One region of the Brenneria roseae subsp. americana genome, then DNA from elsewhere that is predicted to be linked to it. Evidence: predicted binding sites of a transcription regulator. Region 1 holds the regulator's gene; each other region holds the start of a gene.
What was found. Region 1 encodes CRP, which controls carbon source genes, mostly activating them, when cyclic AMP is high. Its sites were predicted from a motif close to ATGTGANNNNNNTCACAT; they were not measured.
Positions count from the first base shown of each region.

Region 2: B4923_RS17545 (ABC-F family ATPase) is a predicted target of CRP. The motif match lies at 4,605-4,622, and genes of this name have one in related genera.
Region 3: aaeR (HTH-type transcriptional activator AaeR) is a predicted target of CRP. The motif match lies at 5,847-5,864, and genes of this name have one in related genera.
Region 4: rhaS (HTH-type transcriptional activator RhaS) is a predicted target of CRP. The motif match lies at 5,023-5,040, and genes of this name have one in related genera.

Region 1 covers NZ_QDKJ01000009.1:15,438-23,121, forward strand. Annotated here, with positions in the region: gene B4923_RS12540 (phosphoribulokinase) at 1-293, shown strand, start outside; gene B4923_RS12545 (OsmC family protein) at 364-765, opposite strand; gene crp (cAMP-activated global transcriptional regulator CRP) at 1,084-1,716, shown strand; gene argD (bifunctional acetylornithine/succinyldiaminopimelate transaminase) at 1,790-3,016, opposite strand; gene B4923_RS12560 (aminodeoxychorismate synthase component II) at 3,136-3,711, opposite strand; gene ppiA (peptidylprolyl isomerase A) at 3,953-4,522, opposite strand; gene B4923_RS12570 (ABC transporter ATP-binding protein) at 4,781-5,557, opposite strand; gene B4923_RS12575 (ABC transporter ATP-binding protein) at 5,606-6,493, opposite strand; gene B4923_RS12580 (ABC transporter permease) at 6,465-7,271, opposite strand; gene B4923_RS12585 (ABC transporter permease) at 7,400-7,684, opposite strand, start outside.
Region 2 covers NZ_QDKJ01000015.1:105,779-113,462, forward strand. Annotated here, with positions in the region: gene nuoN (NADH-quinone oxidoreductase subunit NuoN) at 1-330, shown strand, start outside; gene elaB (stress response protein ElaB) at 586-897, shown strand; gene treC (alpha,alpha-phosphotrehalase) at 1,062-2,753, opposite strand; gene B4923_RS17535 (GNAT family N-acetyltransferase) at 3,069-3,599, opposite strand; gene B4923_RS17540 (PhzF family phenazine biosynthesis protein) at 3,645-4,526, opposite strand; gene B4923_RS17545 (ABC-F family ATPase) at 4,643-6,235, shown strand; gene hybO (hydrogenase 2 small subunit) at 7,062-7,684, shown strand, end outside.
Region 3 covers NZ_QDKJ01000005.1:26,281-33,964, forward strand. Annotated here, with positions in the region: gene yhdP (AsmA2 domain-containing protein YhdP) at 1-2,242, shown strand, start outside; gene tldD (metalloprotease TldD) at 2,288-3,733, shown strand; gene B4923_RS07575 (hypothetical protein) at 3,797-4,390, opposite strand; gene B4923_RS07580 (hypothetical protein) at 4,400-4,696, opposite strand; gene aaeR (HTH-type transcriptional activator AaeR) at 4,894-5,829, opposite strand; gene aaeX (p-hydroxybenzoic acid efflux pump operon protein AaeX) at 6,184-6,387, shown strand; gene aaeA (p-hydroxybenzoic acid efflux pump subunit AaeA) at 6,423-7,343, shown strand; gene aaeB (p-hydroxybenzoic acid efflux pump subunit AaeB) at 7,348-7,684, shown strand, end outside.
Region 4 covers NZ_QDKJ01000005.1:202,661-210,344, forward strand. Annotated here, with positions in the region: gene B4923_RS08340 (methyl-accepting chemotaxis protein) at 1-757, shown strand, start outside; gene rhaM (L-rhamnose mutarotase) at 839-1,153, opposite strand; gene rhaD (rhamnulose-1-phosphate aldolase) at 1,227-2,051, opposite strand; gene B4923_RS08355 (L-rhamnose isomerase) at 2,056-3,318, opposite strand; gene rhaB (rhamnulokinase) at 3,315-4,790, opposite strand; gene rhaS (HTH-type transcriptional activator RhaS) at 5,238-6,074, shown strand; gene B4923_RS08370 (helix-turn-helix domain-containing protein) at 6,096-6,950, shown strand; gene B4923_RS08375 (dipeptide ABC transporter ATP-binding protein) at 6,957-7,684, opposite strand, start outside.

The DNA.
Region 1 (7,684 bases):
ATATCACACCGCAGTTTTCACGCACGCATATTAACTTCCAGCGCGTTCCCACCGTGGATACGTCCAACCCGTTTGCTGCCAAGTCCATTCCTTCGCTGGATGAGAGCTTCGTAGTGATTCACTTTCAGGGACTGGATAATATTGATTACCCTTATCTGCTCGCCATGTTGCAAGGGTCATTCATTTCTCATATCAATACGCTGGTTGTCCCTGGTGGAAAAATGGGGCTGGCGATGGAGTTAATCATGGCGCCGCTGGTACAACGACTGCTGGAAGGGAAAAAGATCGAATAAGCCCGCGGCGGCACGATAAATGAAGCGCATCGCGCCACCACGATCGCAAGCATATCAGTTAGGGCGAAGGTTACCCCCCAACCTCATGGCTGTGCGTGACTTCAACGGACTGACCCAACATCAATGCAACAGAGCAGTATTTCTCGGCTGACAGCGCCACGGCTCGTTCTACCGCTTGATCGGTCAGCCCTTTTCCCGTCACGATGAAATGCAGATTAATATGGGTAAACAGACGCGGGGCTTCCGTTCTCCGTTCTGAAGTCAATTTCACTTCACAATCGACAACATTGTGACGTCCTTTTTGCAAAATCGACACGACATCAATCGCGCTACAACCACCAACCGACATCAAAACCATTTCCATCGGACTCGGCGCCTTATCACCCGCATTACCATCCATCAGAATCTGATGCCCTGATGAGGATTCGCCAAGAAACGTTAAGCCTTCAACCCATTTAACCCGTGCCTGCATGGTGCCTCCATTAAAAAATTTTTGAAATTTTATACTGTTACTATACAAAAACATCCAATAACCGGAGCTTTATCATGCTGAAGCGAGACAACACAAGACACTTCCTTCAAGCTGTGTTAAAAACGAGAATAGAATCTGCCTTTTCTGGACAAACTCAGATACAAGGAAGATGATGGCGTCGCCAGATATCAGGTTCCAGTATATTCCCTGACGTCATTCTGCTCACACGGATTTTGATTTTTTAGCAGTAACCACGCCGTACAGGGAACTCTGAGCCCTGTGATTTGCGCAGTGAATTACAACAGAGGATGATAGCGAATGGTTCTCGGCAAACCGCAAACAGACCCAACTCTCGAATGGTTCCTTTCTCATTGCCATATCCATAAGTATCCATCGAAGAGCACGCTTATTCACCAGGGTGAAAAAGCAGAAACGCTTTACTACATCGTGAAAGGCTCTGTCGCAGTGCTAATCAAAGATGAAGAAGGCAAAGAAATGATTCTCTCTTATCTCAATCAGGGAGATTTTATCGGCGAGCTTGGCCTGTTTGAAGAAGGTCAGGAGCGCAGTGCCTGGGTACGGGCAAAAACGGCTTGTGAAGTCGCTGAAATTTCTTACAAGAAATTCCGGCAGCTGATTCAGGTCAATCCAGATATCCTCATGCGTCTGTCCGCACAAATGGCGAGCCGTCTGCAGGTTACGTCGGAAAAAGTCGGTAACTTGGCTTTTCTTGATGTGACAGGCCGTATTGCTCAAACGTTGTTGAACCTGGCGAAACAACCCGATGCCATGACGCATCCGGATGGCATGCAAATAAAAATTACCCGTCAGGAAATTGGACAAATTGTTGGCTGTTCGCGTGAAACCGTGGGCCGCATTCTAAAAATGTTGGAAGACCAGAACCTGATCTCCGCACATGGCAAAACGATTGTCGTTTACGGCACTCGTTAAATCCTACTTAACCCGACAAAAAAAGCGTGAAGGCAACTTCACGCTTTTTTAATGATTTCAGGGCAATGACACATTAACCTGCGGCATTAACCACTTGCTCAACGGCTTTCGCAAACTTCGCCATTCCTTGTTCGATATCCTGCTCCTCAATAATCAGCGAAGGTACAAAGCGAATCACATTTGGTCCCGCCATCAGCACCATCACCCCTTGTTCCGCGGCTGCGGCTAAAAAGTCGCCTGCCCGCCCATGCCATTCCGGTTTCAGTTCAGCGCCCAACAATAAGCCCATGCCACGAACCTGCTCGAAAATACCGTACTGATGGTTAATCTTTTCCAACGCACTGATAAATCGATCGTGACGCTCCGCCACCCCCGCCAACACTGCTGGCGTATTGATCGTATCCAGCGCCGCTTCCGCCACGGCGCAAGCCAGAGGGTTACCGCCATAGGTCGTACCGTGTACGCCGACCGTCATCACAGAGGCAATGTCTTCGGTCGTCAGCATCGCACTGATCGGGAAACCGCCGCCCAACGCTTTCGCCGTGGTCAGGATATCCGGCGTAATACCGTAATACATATAGGTAAACAGTTTGCCCGTTCTGCCCATTCCACTTTGCACTTCATCAAAAACCAATAGCGCCTTATGCCGATCGCACAATTCACGCACGCCTTGCAGAAACTCCGGCGTGGCAGGCATGATTCCGCCCTCGCCCTGCACCGGTTCCAGCACAACCGCACAGGTGTGGTCATCCATCACCGCTTTGACCGCCGCCAGATCGTTAAAAGGCACATGCACGATATCCGCGGGTTTGGGTCCAAAACCGTCGGCATATTTTGCCTGCCCGCCAACCGAGACGGTGAATAACGTTCTTCCATGGAACGCGTTATAAAACGCAATAATCTTGGTTTTATATGGGCTATGGCGTTTGATCGCATAGTGGCGCGCCAGTTTAAAAGCCGCTTCGTTTGCCTCGGCCCCGGAGTTAGCAAAAAATACCCGATCGGCAAAGGTCGCATGAATCAGCTTGCTGGCAAGACGTAGCGCCGGCTCATTGGTAAAAATATTGCTGGTGTGCCACAGCTGTTCTCCCTGCTGTTTCAACGCGGCAACCAGAGCAGGATGGCAATGGCCAAGCGCGGTAACCGCAATACCGCCAGAGAAATCAATATATTCCCGCCCTTGCTGATCCCATACCCGGCTTCCCTTACCTTTCACCGGCACAAACTGCGCTGGTGCATAAACCGGCAGAATCACTTTATCGTGAGTTTCTCTCGTTACTGCTTTGTTCTCTGTAGCCATTTGCTGCCCCGCTCTGATATCCCATTGTTCCGAATGAAAATATAGTCATTAAATATGCATAAAAAATCAAATTCAGGCAATATTAAATCACCAACGCCGGGCAATTACTTGCTATACGATTAGATTTTAAGGAAATTATCCAGAAACTGATGCCCCTGCTGACTAAGTATGCTTTCAGGATGGAACTGTACTCCTTCCAATGGCAGTGCCCGGTGTCGAATTCCCATGATCTCATCGCGTTCACCGTCGCACTCGCTCCAGGCCGTCACCTCAAAGCAGTCAGGCAACGAGTCCGCCTCAATGACCAGCGAGTGGTAGCGCGTCACCGTCAGTGGCTGAGACAATCCGGAAAAAACCCCCGTCTTGTTATGGGTGATGAGAGAGGTTTTACCATGCATGACCTGTCTTGCCCGTACAACGCGCGCGCCAAATGCCTGCCCCAGCGCCTGATGACCAAGACAGACGCCCAGAATCGGTAATTTATCGGCGAAATGGCGGATCACCGCCAGTGAGATACCGGCTTCATCCGGAGTGCAGGGCCCCGGGGAAATCACCAACCGATCGGGCCCAAGCTGTTCGATATCCGCCAATTTCAGCTCATCGTTACGCTTGACCAGAACGTCGGCGCCCAACTCACAGAAATACTGATACAGGTTATAGGTAAAGGAGTCGTAGTTATCGATCAGTAACAGCATGCTTCGCCTGAAATCCTCATTTAAAAAACGCCCTCACGTCTACATACCACCACAAAGTGACATTAATCATACATGGCAACGATGATAAATCGCAGGGCTCGTAACGTCGGTCACCGATCAGATGACGCCGGGTTACAGCAACGGGCGAGCTCGCTTGAATAAGTGGGTTTCGCGATGACCAATGTAAAAAAGGCCAGATTCTGGCCTTTCTTCATGTTCTCGATCCAATATGTCGTTCGGCTCAGGGCAGCACTTTCGCTGACTGAATAACGATAGGTTTGGTTGGCACATTCTGATAAGGGCCGACGTTTTCAGTCTGCACCTGAGAGATCTTATCCACGACTTCCATGCCTTTCACCACCTTCCCAAAGACGGCATAGCCGAAATCGCGCTGACCATGATCGAGAAAGGCGTTATCTGCCACGTTAATAAAGAACTGGCTGGTAGCGCTGTCTTTTTCCGCCGTACGCGCCATAGAAATGGTACCGCGCAGGTTACGCAAACCGTTGTCCGCTTCGTTCTTGATCGGAGGATTAGGGGCTTTCTGTTTCATATCACTGCTAAAACCCCCACCCTGAACCATGAAGCCCGGGATCACACGATGGAACGTCGTACCGTTATAGAAACCGCTGTTAACGTACTCAACAAAATTTTTCACCGAGACCGGTGCTTTTTGATTATCCAACGCCAGTTCAATATCCCCGGCCGACGTAGTCAGCTGTACGTGCGTGGTGCCAGAAGCGGCCAATACCGGAGAGAGCGCGGTCAGTGAAATAAAGGCTGCTGCCGCAACCAGAGTACGTTTGAACATTGAGAATTCCTTTTTGAAGAGGCCAACTACAGAAAGCGTAGTGATTGTAAATATCCACACTCTTCAAAGCCACCCATTTACCTTTTTTTACGTAGCAAAGTCCGATTGTAACGAGCGGTTAAGCACAAAACCCATTGCGGGAGCGTTTTCAACGTCGCCTGCGACGGCCCAAAGGGTGGCGGGCAGGATAGACCGTCATAAAAAAGAGCTGGCACTAAAGTCAGCTCCAGAGGTTTTATTACATGATATGAAAGAGAATTACCCCATACGTTCCGAACGCACAGCCAAATCGCGGCTGTACTGACGGCTGGCATCCACCAGCATCGTGGTATAAGCATTCTTTGGCGTATCCCGGGTTAAATCGCCAATATCCAGCGTTTCGAGTATTCGTCCGTATTGCATCACCGCGACCCGATGGCATAAATGAGAAATAACGCCCAGATCGTGCGTGACCAACAGATACGTCAATCGCTCCTGCTGTTGCAATTCAGCCAGCAGATTAAGAATTTCCGCCTGCACGGAAACATCCAGCGCAGAGGTCGGCTCATCCAGCAGCAACACCTGAGGTTCCAGAATCAAGGCGCGGGCAATCGCCACACGCTGGCGCTGCCCGCCCGAAAGCTGATGCGGATAGCGGCGGCGAAAGTGCGTCCCCAGGCCTACTTTCTCCAGCAGCGTATCAATACGATCGTCACGGTCGTTAAAACGGTGGATTGACAGCGGTTCTTCCAGAATCGCTTCCACCGTATGACGAGGATGCAGGGAGCCATAGGGGTCCTGAAAGACCATCTGCACTCGACGGCAGCGATCCTGATCGATACGGTGCGCCAGTTGCTGACCATCAATCAGTAAACGTCCTTGCCAGTGATTAAACAATCCGGCCAGGCATTTCAGCACGGTCGTTTTACCCGAGCCTGACTCACCGACCAGACCGAAAATATCACCATCGTCAACGGTAAGATTCACGTCATACAGAACCTGATTCTGTGTACTTCCCTGACCAAACGACAGATTAAGGTTATTCACTTCAATCATGGGTCTGTTCATATTCGTGGACTTGTTCATCGTCGCCATACCGGCTCCTTACTCATTAATCCAGGCGGGATCGCGGTTCATCACAGGCAGGCGCGGACGCGGATGGTCAATATCCGGTAGCGAATTCAGCAAACCACGGGTGTAAGGATGCCGTGCATTATCCAGATCGGCGGCGGCGATGGACTCCACCACCCGCCCGGCATACATCACCAGCACCCGATCGCAGAAGCTGCGAACCAGATTGATGTCATGGCTGATAAAAATCAGCCCCAGCCCACGTTCGCCGACCAGATCGTCGAGCATTGCCAGCACCTGTAAACGCACAGAAACATCCAGCGCCGACGTCGGTTCATCAGCAATCACCACTTCCGGTTCGGTGATTAACATCATCGCAATCATGATGCGTTGCCCCTGCCCGCCTGAAATTTCATGGGGATACAGGTTATATACCCGTTCCGGCTGGCGGATGCGTACCACGTCCAGCATCGCCATTACTTTTTCCTTCGCTTCGCGGCGTGAAACGCGATGATGAGCCAGATAGGCTTCTGCGATCTGATCGCCAACGCAGACCACCGGATTCAATGAATATTTTGGATCCTGCATAATCATTGAAATGCGTTTCCCGCGGATCTGACGCATCCGGGCCTCATCTGCTTTTAGCAAATCCGTGTCGCCGAAACGTAGCCGATCTGCCGTAATACGCGCGCTGTGCGGGTGCAAACGCAGCAAGGCGCGCCCCACGGTTGATTTACCCGAGCCTGACTCGCCGACAATGGCCAGCTTTTCACACCCCAGCGAGAAAGAGACACCGCGCACGGCATCGGTGACCACCTCGCCATTGACAAAACTTACCCGCAGATTTTCAACGTCCAGCAGCGGATCCGCCGGCGGTACGCGCCGGGAAAGATTATTCAGTTCTGGGATCGAGGATGTCACGTAGGCCGTCTCCAAGGAAATTGAACGCCAGGCTGTTGATCAAAATCGCCAGCCCCGGAATAGTCACTAACCACCAGCACTCCATCATGTAACGGCGACCGGCCGAAATCATGGCTCCCCACTCAGGATCGGGCGGCTGAGCCCCTAATCCCAGGAAACCCAGTCCGGCGGCGGTCAGAATAATACCCGCCATATTCATGGTGATACGGATAATTACCGATGGCAGACACAGCGGTACAATGTGATGCAGCAGAATGCGAAGAGAGGATGCCCCTTGCAGTTTCACGGCAGAAACAAAATCGGCATGACGCAAGGACAGCGTTTCGGCCCTTGCCAGACGGGCAATCGGCGGCCAGGCGGTTAGCGTAATCGCGATAATCACATGCTCCAGCCCGGGACCAAGCGCAGCCACAAACGCCAGCGCCAGCACCAGACTGGGGAAAGAGATGAAAATGTCGGTGATGCGCATCAGGATGGTATCAACGATGCCGCCGTAATAACCCGCGACCACGCCCAGCAGCAGACCAATAGGCCCAACGGTTACCGACACCAGCGCCACAATATACAGCGTGATGCGCGAACCATAGACCAGGCGGCTAAAGACATCGCGGCCAAACTCATCGGTGCCAAACCAATGGGCGGCGCCCGGTGCCTGTAACGCATTGGCCAGGTCCTGCACCAGCGGATCGTGCGTGGCGATCCACGGTGCGAAAATCGCCACCAACAGCAGCATCAGCACAATAGCGGAACCTATCGCGGTCAGCGGGTTACGCATCATCAACAGCAGAAACCCGGCGATCCGTGCACCGCGCAGCCTCAGGCGGCCCACTCGCTTTTCGGGTGGCGTGCGCGCGATCGATTTACCAACGGTCGATTCACGAACTACCGGCGGCTCAGAGGAAATATTCATGCGTTCGTCCTCGGATCAAAAATTTGATACAGCATGTCCGACAGCAGGTTGAGAGTGACGAAAATCAGCCCCACCAGCAGTACGCATCCCATAACCGCGTTCATATCTCCCAACAGCAGACTGCCGGTCAGATAAGAACCAAAACCCGGCCATGAGAATACGGTTTCGATCAGCACCGCCCCTTCCAGCAGTGAGCCATAAGCCAGCGCCACGACCGTCAGAAGCTGCACCAGAATATTGCGAAACGCGTGGGCCCAGACGACCCGGAATTCAGACAGACC
Region 2 (7,684 bases), on a different contig from region 1:
ACGGTGATGATGCTGTCACTGGCGGGTATTCCGATGACTCTGGGCTTTTTCGGTAAATTCTATGTTCTGGCCGTCGGTGTGAATGCCGAACTATGGTGGTTAACCGGCGCTGTTGTGCTGGGGAGCGCCATCGGTCTTTACTATTATCTGCGCGTGATGGTCAGCCTGTATCTGAGCGCGCCGCAAGTGCTTCAGCGTGATACGCCAAGCAATTGGGCGCTGACCGCGGGTGGCGTGGTGGTTCTTATTTCCTCCATCGCCGTACTGCTCCTTGGGGTCTATCCTCAACCGCTGATCTCGCTGGTGCAATTAGCGCAGCCAATGATGTAATCACAGACGACAGTCTGATTGATAAAAAAGCCGTTGATGAGAATCAGCGGCTTTTTTTATGACCGACGATCCCTGTCCGTCACCCTGCGGGTCGTCATTTCGTGACGTTGAAAAACGTGCGGGGTGTTTTTTATCCGTTATTCGCAGAAAAAGGGCACTTTAGGAATGATCCGCCCACATCTGACGCAGAAGGCGCGCAGAATTGTCTATAGTTAATCGGACAATGATTTTTCATAGAAGAGGGAGAACAACATTATGGCAGCAGCAAAGCAACAGCCTGAAGAAATTCGTATTGATGATGACTTAAAACTTTTGTCCGAAACGTTGGATGAGTTACTGCGTTACTCTGGGGATCAGGCCGATAAAGCCTATCTGGATTTGAAAAAGGGAGCAGAGAAAGCCTTGCTGGAGGTGAAAGCGCGTATTGGTGCAACCGATAGTTACTATGCACGGGCAAAGCAGGTTGCGGATAAAGCTGACGTCTATGTACACGACAAGCCATGGCATGGTATCGGTATTGGTGCAACCATCGGGCTGGTTCTGGGGTTATTACTGGCAAAACGCTAGTGGTCTGATGAAAATAGGTAATGCCCAGCTGAACTGATTTTCACACATGGCAGGCTAAATGCAGCAAACATTCTGTAGCGGTGTCATTTCGACAGAATGTTTGCTTTTAGTACGAAGTCGTCCCGATAATCCTATTGCTTCTTTATTATCATTTCTCAAAGTACTCAAACCTTATCCTCCCGTTCGGGCATCCCTTGTATCCAATAAATGGCTTCAAAAGGCCGTAGCGTCAATGTACCCGGTTGGTCGGCAGCATCGGCATAGTTGCTCAATAGCAAGCGCCAGCGACGATCGTCTGCGTTGATAATAGGCGGCGATTGCCAGCTTTGGGGCGTTTTCCCAAGATTCGCCACAACCAATAGTCGCTGACCACGCCAGCATCGCTGATAACACCAGAGGGAAGGATGATTGGGCAGTAGATCCTGGTAATCACCGTGGGTGAGTAGCGGAAGTTCTTTACGCATAAGGATCAATTGCTGATAGGTATAGAAGATCGAATTTTTATCGGCCAGGGCCTGTTCGATATTAATCTGCGGGTAATTGCTGCAAAGTTGCAGCCACGGCGTCCCGGTGGTAAATCCCGCCTGTTCACCACCTTCCCACTGCATTGGCGTTCGACTGTTATCCCGCGAACGAGCCGCGAGGATTGCCAGTAGACGCTCATCCGACTGCTCGCCGCCGCTTCGCTCTGCAAACATATTCAGGCTTTCTACGTCCCGATACTGGCTTAATGCCGTGTAGCCGGGACTGGTCATGCCGATTTCTTCCCCCTGATAGATATAAGGCGTTCCCTGCATACCGTGCAGCACCATCGCCAGCATTTTGGCGGAATGGACCCGGTATTTTCCCTCATCGCCGAAGCGTGAAACGATGCGGGGCTGGTCATGATTACACCAGAAAAGCGCATTCCAGGCGTGGTCATGCATTCCCTGTTGCCACTGATTCATGATCTGTTTCAACTGAATGAAATCCGGTTGTGCCTGAGTCCACTTTTCACCATTGGGATAATCAACCTTCAAATGATGGAAATTGAAGGTCATGGAAAGCTCGCTGCCGTCTAATGCCGCGTAACGACGGCATTGCTCAAGTGAGGTGGATGACATTTCTCCAACGGTCATCAGTCCGTGTGGCTGAAACACATCCCGGCTGAATTCTTGCAGATAGTCGTGAATGCGCGGACCATCCGTATAGAAGCACCTTCCGTCACCGTGTTCGTCGTCAGGGAAATCTTGCCGTTTGGAAACCAGATTGATGGCACCCAGTCGTAGCCCGTCGATTCCCTTATCTGCCCAGAATTCGCAAACCTTTTTCAACGCTTCACGTACCCGTGGATGTTCCCAATTGAGATCGGCCTGTTCGGTGGCAAAAAGATGCAGGTAGTACTGTTCGCTTTCGGTATGCCATTGCCAGGCCGGGCCACCGAATTTGGAACGCCAGTTATTCGGCAGATCTTCGCCGTTACCTTCCCGCCAGATATAAAAATGGCGATAAGCACTGCGACGATCCTGAGCGGCCTGGAACCAGCGGTGCCGCGTCGAGGTATGGTTAAAAACCATATCCATCACGATGCGGATACGGCGCTGATGCGCTTCGGCAATCAGCGTTTCCATATCCGCCATCGTGCCATAAGCGGGATCGATAACGCAGTAGTCGGCGACATCGTAGCCGTTATCAACCTGTGGAGAGAGGTAAACAGGGGTAAGCCAGATAGCGTCAATGCCCAGAAGTCGCAGGTAATCAAGCCGCGAGGTAATACCTCTGATATCGCCCATGCCATTGCCTGTGCTGTCCTGAAAGCTTTTCGGGTAGATCTGATAAATCACACCGTTTTGCCACCAGGGGAGGGATGTAGCCATGACGCTCTCCTCTTTTAGTCAAGGAATGAAAGCGGTTCGATGTCTGCCCGCTTGCGGCCAACCTATCCAGTTCAATAAGACGATCAATGTCCTGCGGCTTAATCTTGCTCGTCACCCTGTCCTTTACGTCTGGATCGCTAATCGAATGGGATAAAAAAGCAAGAGAGACAAGATAAGCATAGCGCATTGAGCTGTTTTTAAACGGGAAGTTTACATCACTCGTCTGGCGTGTTTTTCCACCGGGGAGCGTATGGCGGGGAGAGTAAACATCCGCCTGCGTTGAGGCGGATTTACCGATCGGCATTAAGCCATTATTCAGGCTGGGTAGTGATAAATGTTCTGGTCGAAATCACGATCGCCAATTCTCTCCGCATTCTTGTCTAGCCGATAAAAACGAAAGCCGAGTCGTTGCGCCAGCGCATTGCTGCGCACGTTCTCAACCGACGCTTTGATGACGCAGCGTTCGATGATGCCGGCAGAGAGATACGCGTTGATCATGGTACTCACGGCCAGAGAAACAATGCCTTTACCTTCAAATGCTTCGGCAATCCAATAACCAATTACCCCTGTTTTATGCCGGAGGGTATTGAATGAAACGATACCGGCGATGGCATCATCCCAACGGATAACGTATACCGCCCCCGTTCCGGTAGCGAAGGCATCCCGGTTGGCTTTGATCGTCTTGCGTGAGTCATCAATGCAGGTTACGGAATCAGGCCAGGGCAGCGTTCTGCGCAGGCGGGGTTTTTCTTGCTGAATCAACGCAAAAATGGCAGCAGCATCACTCTCATCCTGAATGCTCAAATGTAAATGAGGCGGATAATGCAACTCAGACAGTGTTTTCATCATGACTTCCCCAATCAATGTTTATTTCCTCTTTTCATCGTGATATTACGCTTGCAGCGTACCGTCGATAATCGTCACGCTGTGCCCACCGACCCACGGTTCATCGTTCAGATAAGTCATGAAAAGTCGGCCGTCACATTGACGCCTGATGCCTTGTCGGACGCTGTAACCCAGGTTTTCGGTAATATTATCCGGGTAATGCTGGTGCCGCAGTAGCGCAGCGATACAGGCATTGGCGCTTCCGGTGACCGGATCTTCCTTCAAAGAATCCAGTTCAATATAAAATGTGCGGACTTCATAGTCCGCCGGTGAGGCGCGATCGTGGGGACCGTAAATAGCGATGCCATCCGTTTTACAGGTTTGCTGTAACATCGCCAGCGATGGTGCGTCAGGCGTGATATCCAGACAGGTATTGGCGCTGTCCAAACGGATAACCAACCAGCGTATTCCCATATGAACGTTCGCCGGCGGATAGCGTTTATCGATTCTGGTGCTGCCGAGTGTCCGTTCCAACAGTGGATATAGCTCGGTATCAAAGGGGACGATAGCGGCCTGCGGCACATGAAATGCCAACATCCCGTCATCGCCTATATTGATAGGCACCAGGCCGATGCCGCATTGCTGGACGATCTGACCCGGGGCTTTAGTCTGTAACCCCGACTCCAGCAGGGCGTGTGCGGAGCCGAGCGTCGGATGACCGGCAAACGGCAGCTCGAACTCCGGGGTGAAGATCCGCACACGATAATCGGCTACAGGATCGGTAGGCGGTAATAAAAAAGTGGTTTCCGACAGATTGGTCCAGCGGGCGATATGTTGCATTTGTTCATCGCTCAACCCGTCAGCTTCCATGATGACTGCCAGCGGATTCCCTTTGAAAGGCTGCTGGGTGAAAACATCGACTTGTTTAAAACGGCGCGGCAATAACATATGTTCGTCTTCCTTTGGTGACCATCGCTTAAATATTACTCAAAACTAACCGCGATCCTGTCGCGCGCTTGTGGCATAATGCGCGCCAAATCACATTTTTAACTTGAGTGAGTGCTGTGTTAAGTACCAACAATATCACCATGCAGTTCGGCAGTAAGCCGTTGTTTGAAAACATTTCCGTTAAATTTGGCGGCGGTAACCGCTATGGCTTGATTGGCGCGAATGGCTGCGGTAAATCAACGTTTATGAAAATTCTCGGCGGCGATTTGGCGCCGAGCGCCGGTAACGTTTTCCTCGATCCCAATGAGCGTTTGGGTAAATTGCGTCAGGATCAGTTCGCATTTGAACAATATAGCGTACTGGATACCGTCATCATGGGCCATGTGGAGCTGTGGGCGGTAAAAGAAGAACGCGATCGTATTTATTCACTGGCGGAAATGAGCGAAGCGGACGGCTATAAAGTTGCCGATCTGGAAGTGCAGTACGGTGAGATGGATGGGTATAGCGCGGAAGCTCGTGCCGGTGAACTGCTGCTGGGCGTCGGTATTCCAGTGGAACAGCATTACGGGCCGATGAGCGAAGTGGCGCCCGGCTGGAAACTGCGTGTGCTGTTGGCGCAGGCGCTGTTTGCCGATCCGGATATTCTGCTGCTGGACGAACCTACCAACAACCTGGATATCGATACGATTCGTTGGCTGGAGCAAGTGCTGAACGAGCGTAACAGCACCATGATCATCATTTCCCATGACCGTCACTTCCTGAATATGGTCTGTACGCACATGGCGGATCTGGATTATGGCGAACTGCGTATTTATCCCGGTAACTATGATGAATATATGACAGCGGCGACGCAGGCGCGTGAACGCCTGCTGGCGGATAACGCCAAGAAGAAAGCCCAGATTTCCGAACTGCAATCGTTCGTGAGCCGTTTTAGCGCCAACGCGTCCAAATCTAAACAGGCGACGTCTCGCGCTCGCCAGATTGATAAAATCCAGTTGGAAGAGGTGAAGGCCTCCAGTCGTCAGAACCCGTTTATTCGCTTTGAACAGGATAAGAAACTGTTCCGTAATGCGCTGGAAGTGGAAGCGCTGGCGAAAGGTTTTGATAATGGCCCGCTGTTCAGCAAACTGAACCTGATGGTGGAAGTGGGTGAAAAAGTCGCGATTCTGGGGACTAACGGTATCGGTAAATCGACGCTGTTGAAAACGCTGGTTGGTGATATGCCGCCTGATAGCGGCACCGTTAAATGGTCTGAAAACGCTAAAATCGGTTATTACGCGCAGGATCATGAATATGAATTCGACGACGCCCTGACCGTATTTGACTGGATGAGCCAGTGGAAACAGGAGAAGGATGACGAACAGGCCGTTCGCAGCATTTTGGGCCGCTTATTGTTCAGCCAGGATGATATCAAGAAGAAAGTGAAAGTCCTGTCCGGTGGTGAGAAAGGCCGTATGCTGTTTGGCAAACTGATGATGCAGCGTCCGAATATCCTGGTGATGGATGAACCGACCAACCACCTGGATATGGAGTCGATTGAATCCCTGAACATGGCGCTGGAAATGTACGAAGGGACGCTGCTGTTCGTCTCTCACGATCGTGAGTTCGTCAGCTCGCTGGCCACCCGTATTCTGGAAATCACGCCGAATAAAGTGATCGACTTTACGGGAAATTATGAAGATTACCTGCGTAGTCAGGGCATTCAATAACCGGCTTTCGCGTGTAATTTCCTGCTCAGGGCAGCATATGGCCGAAGCCGTTGCTGCCTTTTTTATGATGGGCATCCTGGCTATCCCCTCTTTGAGCCTTGCTGTCGCTGTGTTTAAACAGGCTCCCGGCAAGTGTCAATTGACGTGATATAAGCGTAATTTTATCCCTGACGGGAAACGTGAATATGGCCCGTATTTATTTCCCCTAAATATTGCAAGATAAAACATTGCATTTGGTTGTGACTCAAAAAATTTTGGCGCAAAGGTGGTTTTTTAACTAAAAAACTTAAAGTAATTATTTTGATTATGAGTTGTGTAAACAAAAAATTATTTTTTTATGTGTTGAAAAATAAATAAACAATGCTAATGTCTTTGCAGCTTTATATTGTTTTATTTCAGTTGGTTACCATCATTAAATAAAGTGATTACGTCCGGTGGTTAATCGATTTAGCTCACGAATAATGGATGCTTCAATAATATATTGTCGTTATTGCGATTATTTCTCATTTAAACAATCCTCTTTTTTCTTTAAATAGATTCATTGCGTATAAAGTCACAGTTATAACAGAAATAAGAAATCTATTGTCCCAGCGATTGATGAAGATCAAGTCTGTTAACTTAATTTACTCATTACCATATCCCCACACATACTGTGTGTTATACCCATCATCTTTCAGGTTGCTGGTGCATTGGCTGTATTACCCAGCCCATCCGTGGGCCTCGCCCCTTCAGGGCTGATGCAGGCAGCGTTCAAATCTGCTCCAGGCAGATGCAACCCGGAATTTACTGGGTAGGCTCCGTTCAGGTTACAGGAGAATAATAAAAAATGAGTGGGGAAAATTTAATGCTTTCCCATCACGGTGTGAATCGCCGTGATTTTATGAAGTTATGTGCAGCACTCGCCGCGTCAATGGGGCTGGCGGACTCTGCTGTGGCAGAAATTGCCCAGTCAATCAGCTCTCCACAGCGCCCACCGGTTATCTGGATCGGCGCACAGGAATGCACCGGGTGTACAGAAAGCCTGTTACGGGCGACCCACCCAACCATTGAGAACCTGCTATTAAACACCATCTCGCTGGAATATCACGAAGTGCTTTCCGCCGCTTTCGGTGAGCAAGCGGAAGAAAACAAGCACCGTGCCATTGAGCAATATAAAGGGAAATTTGTTCTGGTCGTTGATGGGTCGATACCGATGAAAGACGGCGGTATTTATTGCATGGTGGCGGGCAAGCCGATTGTGGAGCATATTCGCGAAACGGCGGAACACGCCGCGGCGATTATCGCCATCGGCTCTTGTTCTGCCTGGGGAGGCGTACCGGCAGCGGGAAGCAACCCGACGGGAGCCGTCAGTTTGCAGGATGTGCTCCCCGGAAAAACCGTCATTAATATTCCGGGCTGTCCTCCTAATCCACATAACTTCCTCGCCACCGTCGCACACATCATCACCTA
Region 3 (7,684 bases), on a different contig from region 1:
TGCGCTTAAGAGCGGGCGGGTGGACAATGGTACGTTGATTTTTGCCGGTAATCCGCAGCATTTCCCCTACGAACATAACGAAGGACAATTTGAAGTCTGGGCGCCGGTCAAAAATGCGGTGTTTGAGTTTGAACCCGGTTGGCCTGCCCTGACGCAGTTGGACATCAACCTTGATTTCGCTAATAACGGTCTGTGGATGTTTGCTCCACAAACCTGGCTGGGCAAGGTGGAAGGCAAGAACATCAGCGCGGTTATTCCGGATTATAAAAAAGAGAGATTACTGATTGATGGCGAACTGGAAGGCGCGGGACCGGAAATCGGTAATTATTTTCAGCAGACGCCACTTAAATCATCGGTGGGCGCCGCGCTGGAAGAACTGAAAATTGCCGGCCCCGTGAAAGGTTCCTTGCACCTTGATATTCCGCTGGATGGCGCGAATGTGCACGCCAGCGGCGATATCGTATTGAATAATAACAGTCTGTACATCAAACCACTGGCGGCAACGATAAATAACCTCACGGGGCGCTTCCATTATGACAACGGCAACTTGCGCAGTGAAACGTTGAATGCCAATTGGTTGGATCAGCCCATGCAGGTGAATTTCACGACGGAAGAGCAGGCAAATGCATTTCTGGTGAATGTCGGGTTGCAGGGGGCGTGGCAACCCTCCCGCGTGCCGGGCATGCCGAAGCCGCTTGTCAGTCAGGTCGCCGGGGCGGCGGACTGGAAAAGTACGGTCGCCGTCAGTTTGCCCCATAAGGGAAAAACGACGTATAGCGTAGATATTGATGCTGAACTAGAGAAAGTGAGTAGTCACTTACCTGCTCCTTTAAATAAGGCGTCCGGGGAGCGTTTGCCGTTGCAGGTCAAGGCGAAAGGCGATCTGAACGGGTTTGTGCTGAATGGTCACGTTGGTGAGGGAAACCGGTTTAACAGTCAGTGGTTACTGAAGGGGAATGCTGTCACTCTGGCGCGTGGCAGTTGGAAAACTAACGCCGATACGGTGCCGCCATTGCCGGAAAGTTCGGCGCTGGTGCTCGATCTGCCTGCACTGGATGGCGAAAGCTGGCTTGGCTTGTTGCCATCATTGCGTTCATCGCTGAGTGGCAATGGCGCAGGCAGCCGTTTTCGCTTCCCGACGGAAGTCACATTGCGCACGCCAGAACTGCAATTGCTGGGACAGCAGTGGCATGATTTGTCGATTATCAGTAGAAATAGTCTGAACGGTAACGAAGTGCAGGCTCAGGGACGCGAAATTGACGCCACGCTCGATATTCCGCATCGCGGTATCTGGCGTAGTGATATCCGCTATCTCTACTACAATCCTCAATGGAAAGGTGATGAAGCGACCAATCCGATTGCGCTGGCCGAGAAGAAATCGCCGCTGAACGATCCCAGCATCAGCTTTCAGGATTGGCCTGCGTTGCAGCTCAATTGTCGTCAGTGCTGGATTGTCGGACAAAACTTTGGCCGCGTTCAGGGAACGCTACAGCCTGAGAAAGACAGACTGACCCTGAGTGACGGCGTTATTGATACCGGGAAGGCGCGGCTGACGGTAAACGGTAGCTGGCAGGATAACGCCGAGGGGGTCCGTACCGCACTGAAAGGACGCTTGACTGGCGACAGCCTGGAGCAAAATGCCGACTGGTTCGGCATTAATACACCGTTGCGCGCCGGGGCGTTTGATGTTGACTACGATCTTTACTGGCGTGGCACTCCCTGGGCGCCGGACATTGCCAGTCTGAGCGGTATTCTGCATGCGCGGATAGGAAAGGGGGAAATCGCCGAAATGGGGACGGGTCAGGCCGGGCAACTGCTGCGTCTGGTCAGTTTCGATGCTTTACTGCGTAAGCTGCGGTTTGATTTCAGCGATACGTTTGGCAGCGGTTTTTATTTCGATGGTATCCGTAGTACGGCGTGGATTAAGGATGGCGTTCTGCATACCGACGATATGTTGATTGATGGGCTGGAAGCGGACATCGCCATGAAAGGTGATGTCGATTTGGTACAGCGTCAGGTCAATATCGATGCGGTGATTGCGCCAGAAATTTCTGCCACGGTGGGGGTCGCCACGGCATTTGTCGTTAACCCGGTGATCGGTGCGGCAGTTTTTGCGGCCAGTAAGGTGCTGGCGCCGCTGTGGAACAAGATTTCGCTGATTCGTTACCACATTTCCGGTAGCATCGATCAGCCGAAGATTCAGGAAGTCCTGCGTGAGCCAAGTAAGAAGAAGGGCGAATAGCGCAGTTCGTTCACCCGATTTCATCTAATAAAGAGTGAAAAAAATATGAGTCTGTCGTTTGTCAGTGAGCAATTACTCACCGCTAACAAATTGAACCTTAATGACCTTTCTTCCGTACTGGGATTATTAAATGAACGTCGCCTGGATTATGCCGACCTTTATTTTCAGTCGAGCTACCACGAGTCATGGGTGTTGGAAGACCGTATCATCAAGGATGGCTCCTACCATATCGATCAGGGCGTAGGCATTCGCGCGATCGATGGTGAAAAAACGGGGTTTGCCTATGCCGATCAGATTACGCTGAATGCGTTGCATCAAAGTGCGCAGGCGGCACGCAGCATTGTGCGCGAGCAAGGCAATGGTCAGGCGCACACGCTGGGAGAAGTGCCGCATTCTGCGCTTTACCCACAGCTTAACCCGCTTGATAGCCTGACCCGCGAAGAGAAAATTGCCCTGTTGCAGCGTGCGGATGCGGTCGCTCGCGCTGCTGATGCCAGAGTGCAGGAAGTGACGGCCAGTTTGACTGGCGTGTATGAACTGGTGCTGGTGGCGGCGACTGACGGTACGTTGGCTGCTGATGTTCGCCCTCTGGTGCGCCTGTCGATCAGCGTGCTGGTTGAGGCGGACGGTAAACGTGAGCGTGGCGCCAGCGGCGGTGGTTCGCGCAGCGGCTATCACTATTTCTGGGAAACGCTAGACGGTGAATCTCGTGTGGAAGCCTGGGCGAAAGAGGCGGTGCGTATGGCGCTGGTTAACCTGTCGGCGATTGCTGCGCCTGCGGGCTCAATGCCTGTTGTGCTGGGCGCGGGCTGGCCGGGCGTGTTGCTGCACGAGGCGGTTGGGCACGGTCTGGAAGGCGATTTTAACCGCCGTGGAACCTCGGTATTCAGCGGCCAGATGGGCAAGCTGGTGGCGTCCGAGCTTTGTACGGTGGTGGATGACGGTACGCTGACAGGACGTCGGGGCTCGTTGGCTATGGATGACGAAGGGGTGCCGGGCCAGTATAACGTGCTGATCGAAAATGGAATTCTGAAAGGTTATATGCAGGATAAACTGAATGCTCGTCTGATGGGCGTTGCCCCGACGGGTAATGGACGCCGTGAATCTTATGCACACTTGCCTATGCCGCGTATGACCAACACCTATATGCTGGCGGGTCAGTCAACGCCGGAAGAGATTATCGCCAGCGTTGAATACGGCCTATACGCGCCGAATTTTGGTGGCGGTCAGGTGGATATCACCTCTGGCAAGTTCGTGTTCTCAACGTCAGAAGCTTACCTGATTGAAAAGGGCCGCGTGACCACGCCGGTGAAGGGCGCCACGCTGATCGGTTCCGGTATTGAAGCCATGCAGCAGATCTCCATGGTGGGTAACGATCTGGCGCTGGATAAAGGGGTGGGCGTGTGCGGCAAAGAGGGGCAAAGCCTGCCCGTTGGCGTTGGCCAGCCGACGCTGAAGCTGGGAAGTCTGACGGTCGGTGGTACGGCGTAATTAAACGCGGTTCCCACACTGCATTTTTGAAAAACCGCGTGCTTGCTGACGCGGTTTTTTAATTCAGGAAATGGCGGCGATAATCGATTTCAACCGCCTGATGTGTGCTGGGTTACGTTGTACCAGAACATCATCATTGATCTTCAGGACAATGCCCTTGAGCAGCGCGGTCGTACTGGTAATTTTTGTGGATATTTTTAGCGTATCAATATTCTGAATGACATGCCTGCCTTTAAGCGAGAGTCGCTTCTCGGATTTCCCCTGCGCCAAATCGCTTTGCAACAAACGTGGGATATCCTGTGCGGCCTCTTGGTCGGCTGCCAGACTGTGCAGGTAATATTTTATCAGGCTGGGGACGAAATCAGGCGCGCCGCCTAATTCGCTGCTGGCCAGGTTAAGAATATCGATCATGTGTGCAGGGACGCGGCTTTCCAGCGATTTACGCTGTACATCCAGTGCTTTTTTGATCATTGGCGTGGATTGATGAGGAACGACCGCGACGTTTCCACATTGATCGCATACCCCCACCAGCACTTGCTTCACTATTCCAGTGCCATCGCTAAACGGCACATCTTTGAGCTGAAACGTAACATTTTCACATGACCGGCAGAGGTTGCATAACACGGTCTGCGTATCGCCCACTTTGAAAATTTTCATGCCATAGCCTTAATGATGAACGCTGATAAAAACGCAATTCGGTTCGGTGAAATACCATTTGATATACCACGGTATACAGCGGTGATTGACCCTGATGATGTGGACATCAATGTGTGAAGCGAAATGGTGCGGGGAGCAGGTGTAGGATGAACCATCAGTCCGGTTAATAATATCAATAACATCCTCAAGCGTTACCTGTCCCGTTGCCAGCAAATTCTTGGCACTGATGCTGCCTCTGGCTTCATGTAGCACATTGCCCGTTCGTAAACAGCCAATAACCTGTTTTTTTGCATCCCTGAATCCCATATTATTATCCAATTGTACGTCATGTATCGTACTTTTCCAAAGGTGATTTTACTGACCCTGCCTGTGATGGCATCGCGTCGGTTTCCGCGTGTTGGGGACCGGTACACGTTTGTAAGTCGCAGGAGGAAAGAGATATAACGCACTGTCTGACATAGCGAGAGCGCTAAGTTGGGAAAGGCGGAAACGCTTCGCAAAATTTACTTTTTATCTTCCTCACTATTCTGACGATATCCCTGATACGTCAGGGCGACCTGCTTGAAATACTCAATCAAGTAATTGATACAGACCTGCACTTTCAGCGGCAGATGGTCTTTGCGGGTATATAACGCATACACCGGGCGGGGATCGGAGTGGTAACGGCTGAACAGAATTTCCATTTCGCCACGCTGGATTTCTTCAACCACCCACATCAGGGGAACATAGGCAATTCCTGCCCCGGCTTTTAACCAGCGCACCAGCGTCTGCGGATCGTTAGTGACAAAACGACCCTGCGGAGCCAGCCGGGTAGAAATGCCTTCAGGAGCAATCAGTTCGAATTCACTATCTGGGCGCATGCTATATTCCAGCCAGGAAAAGTTCACCACGTCGGCCGGTTTTTCCGGCGTGCCGTGCTGTGCCAGGTAGCTTTTGGCGGCACAGACCACCATGGGCATCGATCCCAGTCGTTTGGAGAACAGGCTTGAATCCTGTAACGCGCCAACCCGAATGACAATATCCAGACCATCGGCGATTAAATCAGGTGCGGGAATCCCCGTGACCAGATTAACGGAAAGCCCCGGATATTCTTTCAGCATATCGGCGGTCATGACGGACAGAACGTTCTGCGCCATGGTGGACGAACTGCCGATGCGTAATGTGCCGGTGGGGGTACTGTTGAAGGCGTAAAGCTGCTCATGTACCTCATGGGCTTCTTGCAGCATGCGGCGGCAACCGTGGTAATAGATTTTCCCCGCTTCGGTCAGACCAATACTGCGTGTACTGCGGTTAAGCAGTTTGATCCGCAATGCGTCTTCAAGCTTGGTGACGGTCTGGCTGACGGCGGAAACGCTCATCTGGAGCTGGCGTGCGGCGGCGGTAAAGGAGCCGCACTGCACCACTCTGGCGAATATCGACATGCTTTTTAATCGTTCCATTATTAACTCTGGCTTAAAAGTGATTTAGATCACACTATGTAGATAACATAATAATAAACATCCATAATATAGCCTATCCGGTGATTCCGGACGGGTCATATAAAACCTTCAGTCATTCATTGTTATCACCGTAGCGTAAAAAACGCTGATTTAATATCGCTTATCGAATCAGCAGTCAGCATCTGCAATCGCCATGTACATGTCTCAGTTTAATGCCATGTTGGCCTATCGGCTATGGAGCCTGTGGGACGCCTTTGCTGCTGATGCGCCACGCGCTGGTCGGTTGGTCATGAATTAATCACGGTAACGTGTCATTCCGGCTCGTTATACCTAATGAAACATAAGGAAAAGAGGATGAGTTCACTCCCGGTTATGGTGTTGTTCGGCCTGTCGTTCCCGCCGGTCTTCTTTGTCTTGCTGGTTTCACTGACGTTATTTTTCGTTGTGAACCGGCTGTTGCAGCCGACGGGCATTTATGATTTTGTCTGGCATCCCGCGTTGTTTAATACCGCATTATTCTGCTGCCTGTTCTATCTGCTGTTCCGTTACGGTCTTTGAGGTTCTTTGTGAAATCTTTCTTTATCGCCACGCTCATGAAAAAACTGGGTCGTGTGGTTATCACGCTGGCCGTGGTGTTATTCGCCGTTGTGGCGGTATTTCGTATCTGGGCGTTTTATACCGAATCGCCCTGGACGCGTGATGCGAAATTTACCGCGGATGTGGTGGCTATCGCCCCCGATGTTAGCGGGTTGCTCACCGATGTGCGGGTGACAGACAACCAGTTGGTGAAGCAGGGTGATGTGTTGTTCGTGGTGGATCAACCCCGCTATCGTGAAGCGCTGGCGCAGGCGGAAGCCGATGTGGCCTATTATCAGGCGCTGGCGGTGGAGAAAAAACGGGAAGCGGGGCGCCGGGCGCGTTTGGGCATTCAGGCGATGTCGCAGGAGGATATCGACCAGTCGGGCAATGCGCTGGAAACGGCGACACACCAGCTTGCCAAAGCTCAGGCGGTACTGGCGCTGGCAAAGTTGGATCTGGAACGCACGGTGGTGCGCGCGCCCGCCGATGGCTGGGTAACCAACCTGAATGTGCAGACCGGGGAGTTTATTACCCGCGGTTCAACCGCCGTGGCGCTGGTGAAGGAAGATTCATTCTACCTGCTGGCTTACATGGAAGAAACCAAGCTGGAAAGGATACGCCGTGGATATCGGGCTGAAATTACGCCTCTTGGCAGTGAGCGTATCTTCTACGGCACGGTAGACAGTGTGGCTGCCGGGGTGAACAACAGCAGTAGCAGCGTTGACAGTAAAGGTCTGGCAACGGTTGATTCCAACCTGGAGTGGGTGCGTCTGGCACAGCGCGTACCCGTGAAAATCAAGCTGGATCGCCAAATGGGCGAACTGTATCCGGCCGGCACTACCGCTACCGTCGTCATTACCGGCGAGCAGGTCAACAATGATAAAAAGCCGTCGCCGCTGATTCGCTTGTTATATCGCCTGCGTGAGTTCGGCTGATATCATGAAAAGCCCGATATTTGTTCGCTTCCGCTTTGCATTTAAGCTGAGCTTCGCCATTGTCCTGTCTTTGCTGCTGGGTTTCCATTTGCAGTTGGAAACCCCGCGCTGGTCTGTACTGACGGCGGCGATCGTCTCTGCCGGGCCGGCCTTTGCGGCGGGTGGCGAACCGTTTTCCGGCGCTATCCGCCATCGGGGCATGTTGCGTATTATCGGAACCTTTATTGGCTGTATCGGTGCATTAGTCATCATTATTACGACGATTCGCGCACCGGTTCTGATGCTGATGCTGTGTTGTTTGTGGGCGGGAGTTTGTACCTGGATCTCTTCACTCGTCAAAG
Region 4 (7,684 bases), on a different contig from region 1:
CTCGGCGTCGGCGCAGATCGCTTCTGGCAATGAAGATCTGTCGTCCCGCACCGAGTCTCAGGCCAGCGCGCTGGAACAGACGGCTTCCGCGATGGAAGAATTGACCTCGACCGTTCAGCAGAACGCCGAAAATGCGCGACATGCCAATGAATTGGCAATGTCAGCCTCGGATGTCGCGGTGCGGGGCGGCACGGTCGTCAAGCAGGTGGTGGATACCATGAATTCTATTGATGTGTCCTCACGCAAAATCGTGGATATCACCGGGGTCATCAACAGTATTGCGTTTCAAACCAACATCCTGGCGTTGAACGCCGCGGTGGAAGCGGCTCGCGCCGGTGAACAGGGGAGAGGTTTCGCCGTGGTGGCGAGCGAAGTCCGCACTCTGGCGCAGCGTTCCGCTTCCGCAGCCAAGGAGATCAAAAACCTTATCGACGATTCGGTATCTAAAGTCGGTGAGGGCACCGAATTCGTGAAGCGCGCCGGAGAGACCATGAGCGAGATTGTTGAAAGCGTACAGCGCGTGACGACCATGGTGGGGGAAATCAGCGTGGCGAGCCGAGAACAGAGTTCGGGGATTGAGCAGGTGAATCTGGCGGTATCCCAGATGGATCAGAGCACCGAACAGAATGCGGCGCTGGTGCAGGAGGCGCTGGCCGCGGCGAAATCGTTGAGCGATCAGGCGCAGGATCTGTCGCATACGGTCGATCAGTTTCGCGTAAGCGAATCTGCCGGGTATCTGTCCGTCGCGGTACGATAGGGCATATCGGTTTACCGCCGGGAGTTTTCCCGGCGTAGCATGACGGGCGGTTCAATAATTAGCCTTTTTTCAACCTCGGTGTCAGTCCAGATAGAAAACCGGTTGCAGCTCGTCGCTGACCGGGCTGTTGTCCGGATTGGCCGGCATGACGTCCGTCATATGCTGCCACCAGCGCTGACAGACTTCCGTTTGCGCCACGGCGTTCCACCGTTCTTCGGATTCAATTTCGACATACCCAAACAGCAAATTGCGTTGTTTATCCAGAAAAATACTGTAGTGATGAGCGCCGTGCGCTTTCAGCACCTCGGCCAGTTCCGGCCAGATGGGATGATGCCGATGTTCATATTCGGCGTGACACTCAGGAAAAACGGACATCACAAAGGCTTTACGCAGCATGGTGGTTCTCCCGATCGGGCGCCACAGGCGAAAATCCTGTGACGCCTTTTAACAAAAGGGTGAAAGTGAGAGGCTATACGCGCAGCGCCGCTTCCATCGGCGTGACGCCAAAGCGTTGGCCCAGGGCGATCAGCTCTTCGGTCGAGATGGTTTGTTTCTTACCGCCCATCGATCTGACTTTCACCATCACTTCTGCGGATTTCTCCGCGGTGTCGATCAGGCCGAAAGCCTCATCGAGCGTTGGGCCGCTGCCGAAAATGCCGTGGAACGGCCAGAGCACCAGCGAATGACGCTGCATCTGATCTGACGTTGCCGTGCCGATGGCATCGGTTCCCGGCACCATCCACGGAACGATGCCGACGCCATCCGGGAACACCACCAGGCATTCGGTACTGCCCTCCCAGAGTTCGCGGGTGAACGCCGCGGTATCCAGTTCCAGTACGTAGCTGAGCGCGATCAGGTTGGTGGCATGGCAGTGCATGATGACCCGGTCGCGTCCGTTCGTCACGCCCATCCGCACAATGTGTGACTGAAAGTGCGAGGCCAACTCTGAAGTCGGCAGGCCGCCGTTGGTTAACCCCCAGAATATGCGATAGCCTTTGCCGTCATGATCCACCTGCAACAACACCAGCGAGTCGGCCGGGTCCAGCTGTACGTTACGGAAAAACTTGCCGGAACCGGTGACGATAAACCAGCATCCTGCCAGTTCGGGCATGGCCTGACTTAACGCCTCATGGCGAGGTTGCGGGTAGAAATCGCTTTCATAGGGTGTAACATCCTCCGCCGTCAGCCGCAGGCTGACATTGCCGCCGTTACGCTCGTCCCAGCCTTTGAGCCACATATCGCTGGTGGCTTTAATCATTCCCTGTACGAACCAGGAAGAAAGAATCGCTTGCATAGTCTTACCCTTGACGTTGAGTGAGGATGGTTTGTTCATACTGGCGCACATGTTGCAGCCATTCGCTGCCCGGCATGACGTCATGACGCTGGCAGTAGTGTTCCCAGACCGCCTGCCACGGCAGGGATTTTTGTTCTTCCAGCAGGGCCAGACGCGCGGTGTAGTCTCCCTGCTGTTCGTATTGGCGCAGCGTATCGGTGGGTTCCAGCAGCGCACGCAGCAGCGCTTTCTTCATGTTGCGGGTGCCGATAACCCAGGCGGCGATGCGGTTGATGGAGGCATCAAAGAAATCGAGTCCGATATGTACGCGGTTTAACAGTTTGTGACGCACAATTTCGTGGGCAATGGCCTGCGTTTCATCATCCAGCAGTACGACGTGATCGCTGTCCCAGCGTACCGGGCGGCTAACGTGCAGTAGCAGCCGCGGCACATACAGAATGGCGCTGGAGATCTTGTCGGAAATGACTTCGGTTGGATGGAAATGGCCGGCATCCAGACACAGCGCCGTTCCGCGGCTGGAGGCATAGCCCAGATAGAATTCGTTGGAGCCCACGGTAAAACTTTCCGCGCCCAGCCCGAATAGCTTACTTTCTACCGCATCAATGTGGTGTGACGGGTCGAGCGGTTCCGCAATGACTTCATCCAGCGCGCTGAGCAGGCGCTGGCGGAATGCCAGACGATCGACCGTCAGGTCTTTCATGCCGTCCGGTACCCAGATATTCATGACGGATGGCGTACCCAGCTCACGACCGAAATAGGCGGAGATACGGCGGCTGGCCTGACAGTGTTCAATCCAGAACCGGCGGATCTTGTCATCCGGATGAGAAAGGGTGAAACCATCGCTGCTCAGCGGATGAGAGAAACAGGTGGGGTTAAAATCCAATCCCAGCTGATGACGTTTGGCCCAGTCTACCCAGTTGCTGAAATGCTCCGGTGCGATTTCGTTGCGGGCGACGGGGTGCGCGGATTCCAGATAAATGGCGTGCAGATTCAATCGTTTTGGCCCCGGGATCAGCGTAAATGCCTGCTCAAGATCGGCGCGCAGCTCATCGGCGGTGCGCGCTTTGCCGGGATAGTTGCCCGTGGCCTGAATGCCGCCGGTCAATGCGCCACCGGTATTCTCAAATCCGGCCACGTCATCACCTTGCCAGCAGTGCATGGAAACAGGGATTTGATCCAACTGTTCCAGCACCGCGTCTACATCAATATTCATACTGGCGTAACGATCCTTCGCCAGCTGCCAGGCGGTTTCAAGCGCGTTATTCATACAGTGGTTTCCTCTTTTTTAGCATGGCAAAGGGCCTCGAAGCGGCGCCAGTGCCTGGCGAAATCAATATCCGCACGCGGGGTATAGCGGTGCAGGGGGAAGTTATGGGTTAACAGACGACGAAATTCAGTCAGGTCGGAAACGGCATTGAGCGCCATCAATTGACAGCCGATATTACCGAGCGTGGATGCCTCCACGGGACCAGCCAATACGGGAAGCTGACACATATCGGCGCACAGCTGGTTGAGCAGTTCGTTCTGGCAGCCGCCGCCGACAATGTGCAACTGGCGCAGCGGGGTTTGCCGCAGTTCACCCAGCTCCTGAACGACCTGACGGTAAAGCATGGCGAGGCTGTCAAAGATGCAGCGGGCCAGTTCGGCGTCGCTCTGTGGCACCGGTTGCTGATGTTCGGCGCAAAATTCGCGGATCGCTTTACACATGGACGGCGGGTTAATAAAGCGTTCGTCATTGGGGTTAATCAGGCTGACACAGGCCGGCAGGCGTGACGTTTCCTGAATCAGCTCATTCAGATTCTGGATCTGCCGTTCCTGACAGACCCGTTGCAGCAGCCATAGCCCCATAATGTTTTTCAATACGCGGTATGTGCCGTTAATCCCGCCTTCATTGGTGACATTGGCGGTCAGTGCCTGCGCGCTGTTGTACGGGGTGTCGCTTTCGATGCCGATTAATGACCAGGTGCCGGAACTGAGATAGGCGCTATCTTTGTCATGCAGGGGCGTAGCCACGATGGCGCTGGCAGTATCATGGGTCGCGACGGCCAGCACGGGAATTTGCCGTCCACTGGGTGCAGACCATTCGCCAACGCGGTGACCGGGTTGTACCGGCTGACTCAGCAAACGTTTGGGGAATCCCAGATAGTTCAGCAGCGATGCATCCCAGGTTTTATCCGCCAGATTGAGTAACTGTGTCGTACTGGCGTTGGTGTATTCACAGGTAATGGCGCCCGTCAGGCGATAGTGGAAATAATCCGGGATCATCAACAGATGTTCAGCCTGTTGCAGGTATTCTGGATGCCGATCGCACAATGCCTTGAGCTGGTACAGGGTGTTGAAGGGCAGAAATTGAATGCCGGTTCGTTGATAAATGTTTTCACGCCCCAGCGCGTCGATCACCAGCGGCATCACTCCATCAGTACGATGATCGCGGTAAGCGTAGGGCAGGCCGACAAGTTCACCCGCTTTATCCAGCAGCACATAGTCCACCCCCCAGCTATCAATACCGATGCTGTCAGGGTAAATTCCCATGCTGTCTATCTGATGCAACCCGGTGAGAATCGCGTGTTCCAGCGCTTGCAGGTCCCACACATGGTGGTTATCCCGGGACACCAGATGATTGCTAAAGCGGTGGACTTCTTTCAGCGCCAGATGCTGTGTCGTTGTCTGTAGCGTCGCCAGCATGACCCGGCCGCTGGAAGCGCCAAGATCGACCGCCACGATATTCTTCACCGCCATAGCCATTCCTCTTTACCTGTTTGATGCTGTGCAGTGTAAGGATTCGTTGGCGTAGCGACCTTCCGGTGAGTGCCATGTGACATCGGCGACTGGCAAAATAGTCAAGCTGACTGTGAAATGGTTCACAGTTGGGAGGATTCATCGGGTGCTTTACGGCATTTGTACGAGGTGGTGACGTGTAAAAAAACGCCGTCTGCGACGGCCCGCAGGGATGGTTCGCCATAAAAAGCGGGTGTGATCCTATCCACACTTCAGTGAATTGGTCGCAGGATCTTGAAAAAATGACACCACAATGCCATCGCAGACGACGGTATTTGAAGGTCATTCCACGCGCTTATGGCTACCATGCTATCCAGACCCTCATTTCCCCGGCGGGCAGCGTGTGGTGTATTGCGCACCTGACCGCCGCGATAACCGCTCCGCGAGCGGGTTAAGTGGAGAATCAAAATGACGTTGCTTCGTGGTGATGACTTTTTTGCTTCACGGGCGGTGACGGTGGCAGTGGAGCCCCGTACGCCGCAGGTGGCGTTTCCCGAACACTATCACGATTTCTGGGAGATCGTGCTGGTGGAGCAGGGCGCTGGCGTACATGTCTTTAACGATCAGCCTTATGCCCTGAGCAGTGGTACGGTGTTTTTCGTGCGTGATAACGATCGGCACCTGTTTGAAAACGTGGAAGGATTATGCCTGACCAACGTGCTGTATCGTTCGCCGCGTGGCTTTCGCTTTCTCTCTGATATTGCGACCTTTTTGCCCTACGGCCCGAATGGTGAATGGCAAGGGCAATGGCAGGTTAACACGGCGGGGATGCAGCAGTTAAAGCAAAGCCTCGGTCATCTGGCCGATCTGGCGCAAAGCGCGACGCCGGAAGATATCGCCGCCAGCGAAAGCCTGTTTTTACAAATACTGGTGCTGCTGCGTCAACGGTGTTTCCAGACGCAGGGCAGCGACTGTCAGCGTCAGGGCATACAGGCCCTGCTGGGCTGGTTACAGAACAACTACAGTGAAGAGATCAACTGGGGGGCGTTGGCCGAACAGTTCTCGTTACCGCTGAGAACGCTGCATCGTCAGTTGAAACAACATACCGGTATGACACCACAACGTTATCTGAATCGGTTAAGATTACTGGAGGCGCGTCGGCGGTTGCAGCAAAGTGATGATTCGATCACCACCATTGCGCATGCCTGTGGATTCAGCGACAGTAATCATTTCTCGACGCAATTCCGCAAGGCATTTTCCCTGGCTCCTAAATCGTTACGCCATCAGGCGTGTTATGAGGAATAGTTAACGGCAGGCGGGTGGGGGATGGTGACAAATCGACGTGGTTTGAAGTTACAGACTGAAGACTATTTCCTTACCGACAAAAATAGTGTGATGGTTGCTGAACGGCATCCGCAGCCCGTGTTTCCTCTGCATCATCATGATTTCGATGAGCTGGTCATCGTCTGGCGCGGAAATGGTCTGCATCTCTGGAATGATGTGCCCTATCGCATCACGCGCGGCGATATGTTTTATGTCTCTGCCAGCGATCGGCACAGCTACGAGTCTGTGCACGATCTGGCGCTGGATAACATTATCTATATCCGCGAGCGGTTGACGTTATCGGCGGACTGGTCGGCATTATTGCCCGGAGGCGATGAGCCGCAGAGTGAGCGCTACTGGTGTCTGGGTTCTCAGGGGATGGACACCATTCGAGATAAGGTCGATGCGCTGTCGCAGGAGTGTATGAAATCGGATGCGTTGTCGCTGCAATTGAGTGAGGTTTTGTTATTGCAGATTGCCCTGCTGGCGATGCGCTACCGTCACTTGCCGAACAATCCGCAGCTGGCTGATGCTCACCAGTTGGATTTACTGATGAATGCCCTGCGCGCCAGTATCGCCACCCCTTTTCGTTTTGACGCTTTCTGCGAACAGAATGGGGTCAGCGTGCGCGGTTTGCGGGCGCGCTTTAAAGAACAGACCGGGATGAGCGTACCACAATATCTGCGTCAGTTGCGGTTGTGCAAAGCGATGGAACTTCTGCGCTATAACCAGCACACCATCGGCGAAGTGGCCGCCCAGTGCGGCTTTGACGACAGCAACTATTTTTCCGTGGTCTTCCATCAGGCATTTGGCGTCTCGCCCAGCACCTATCGGCAGCGTTTTCAGCAGGTTGACTGAGCGCCTTTATTTTACCACCGTCGAGAGCAGCAGCTGCGTATAGGGATGTTGTGGCTGACTGAAGATTTGCTCCACCGGGCCGGTTTCTACGATTTCCCCTTCTTTCATCACCGCAATTCGGTGGCTCATATGCTGAACCACGCCCAAATCATGGGAAATGAACAGCATGGTCAGCCGCAGTTGACGCTGCAACGCGACCAGCAGATCCAGCACCTGTGCCTGCGTGGTGACATCCAGCGCGGAAACGGGTTCGTCACAGATGATAATGTCAGGCTCAGAGGCCAGCGCCTGGGCAATCGAGATGCGCTGACGCTGACCGCCGGATAGCGTATGCGGACGGCGCGACAGCAGGTCTGGCGTCAGGCCGACTTGTTCCAGCAGGGTCAAAATGCGCTGCTGCTGTTGCGCCGCGCTGAGATCGCGGCGCAGACGCAATGGCTGGCGGAGAATTTGCTCAATGGTAAACTGCGGATCAAATGAACCCAGCGGATCCTGCGTGATGGTCTGAATCCGGGCGCGTAGTGGACGACGTTCACGTTCTTCGAGTGCGCTCCAGGGATGCTCGGCCAGCCATACCGCGCCGCTGTCGGGTTTTTGCAAGGCAAGAATGACTTTTCCCAACGTCGTTTTACCAGAGCCTGATTCACCCACGATGCCAAGCGTTTCGCCGCGCCTGACCTGAAGGGAAACCTGATTGACCGCGTTCATTGCGCTGCCGTCGGGACGGGTAAACG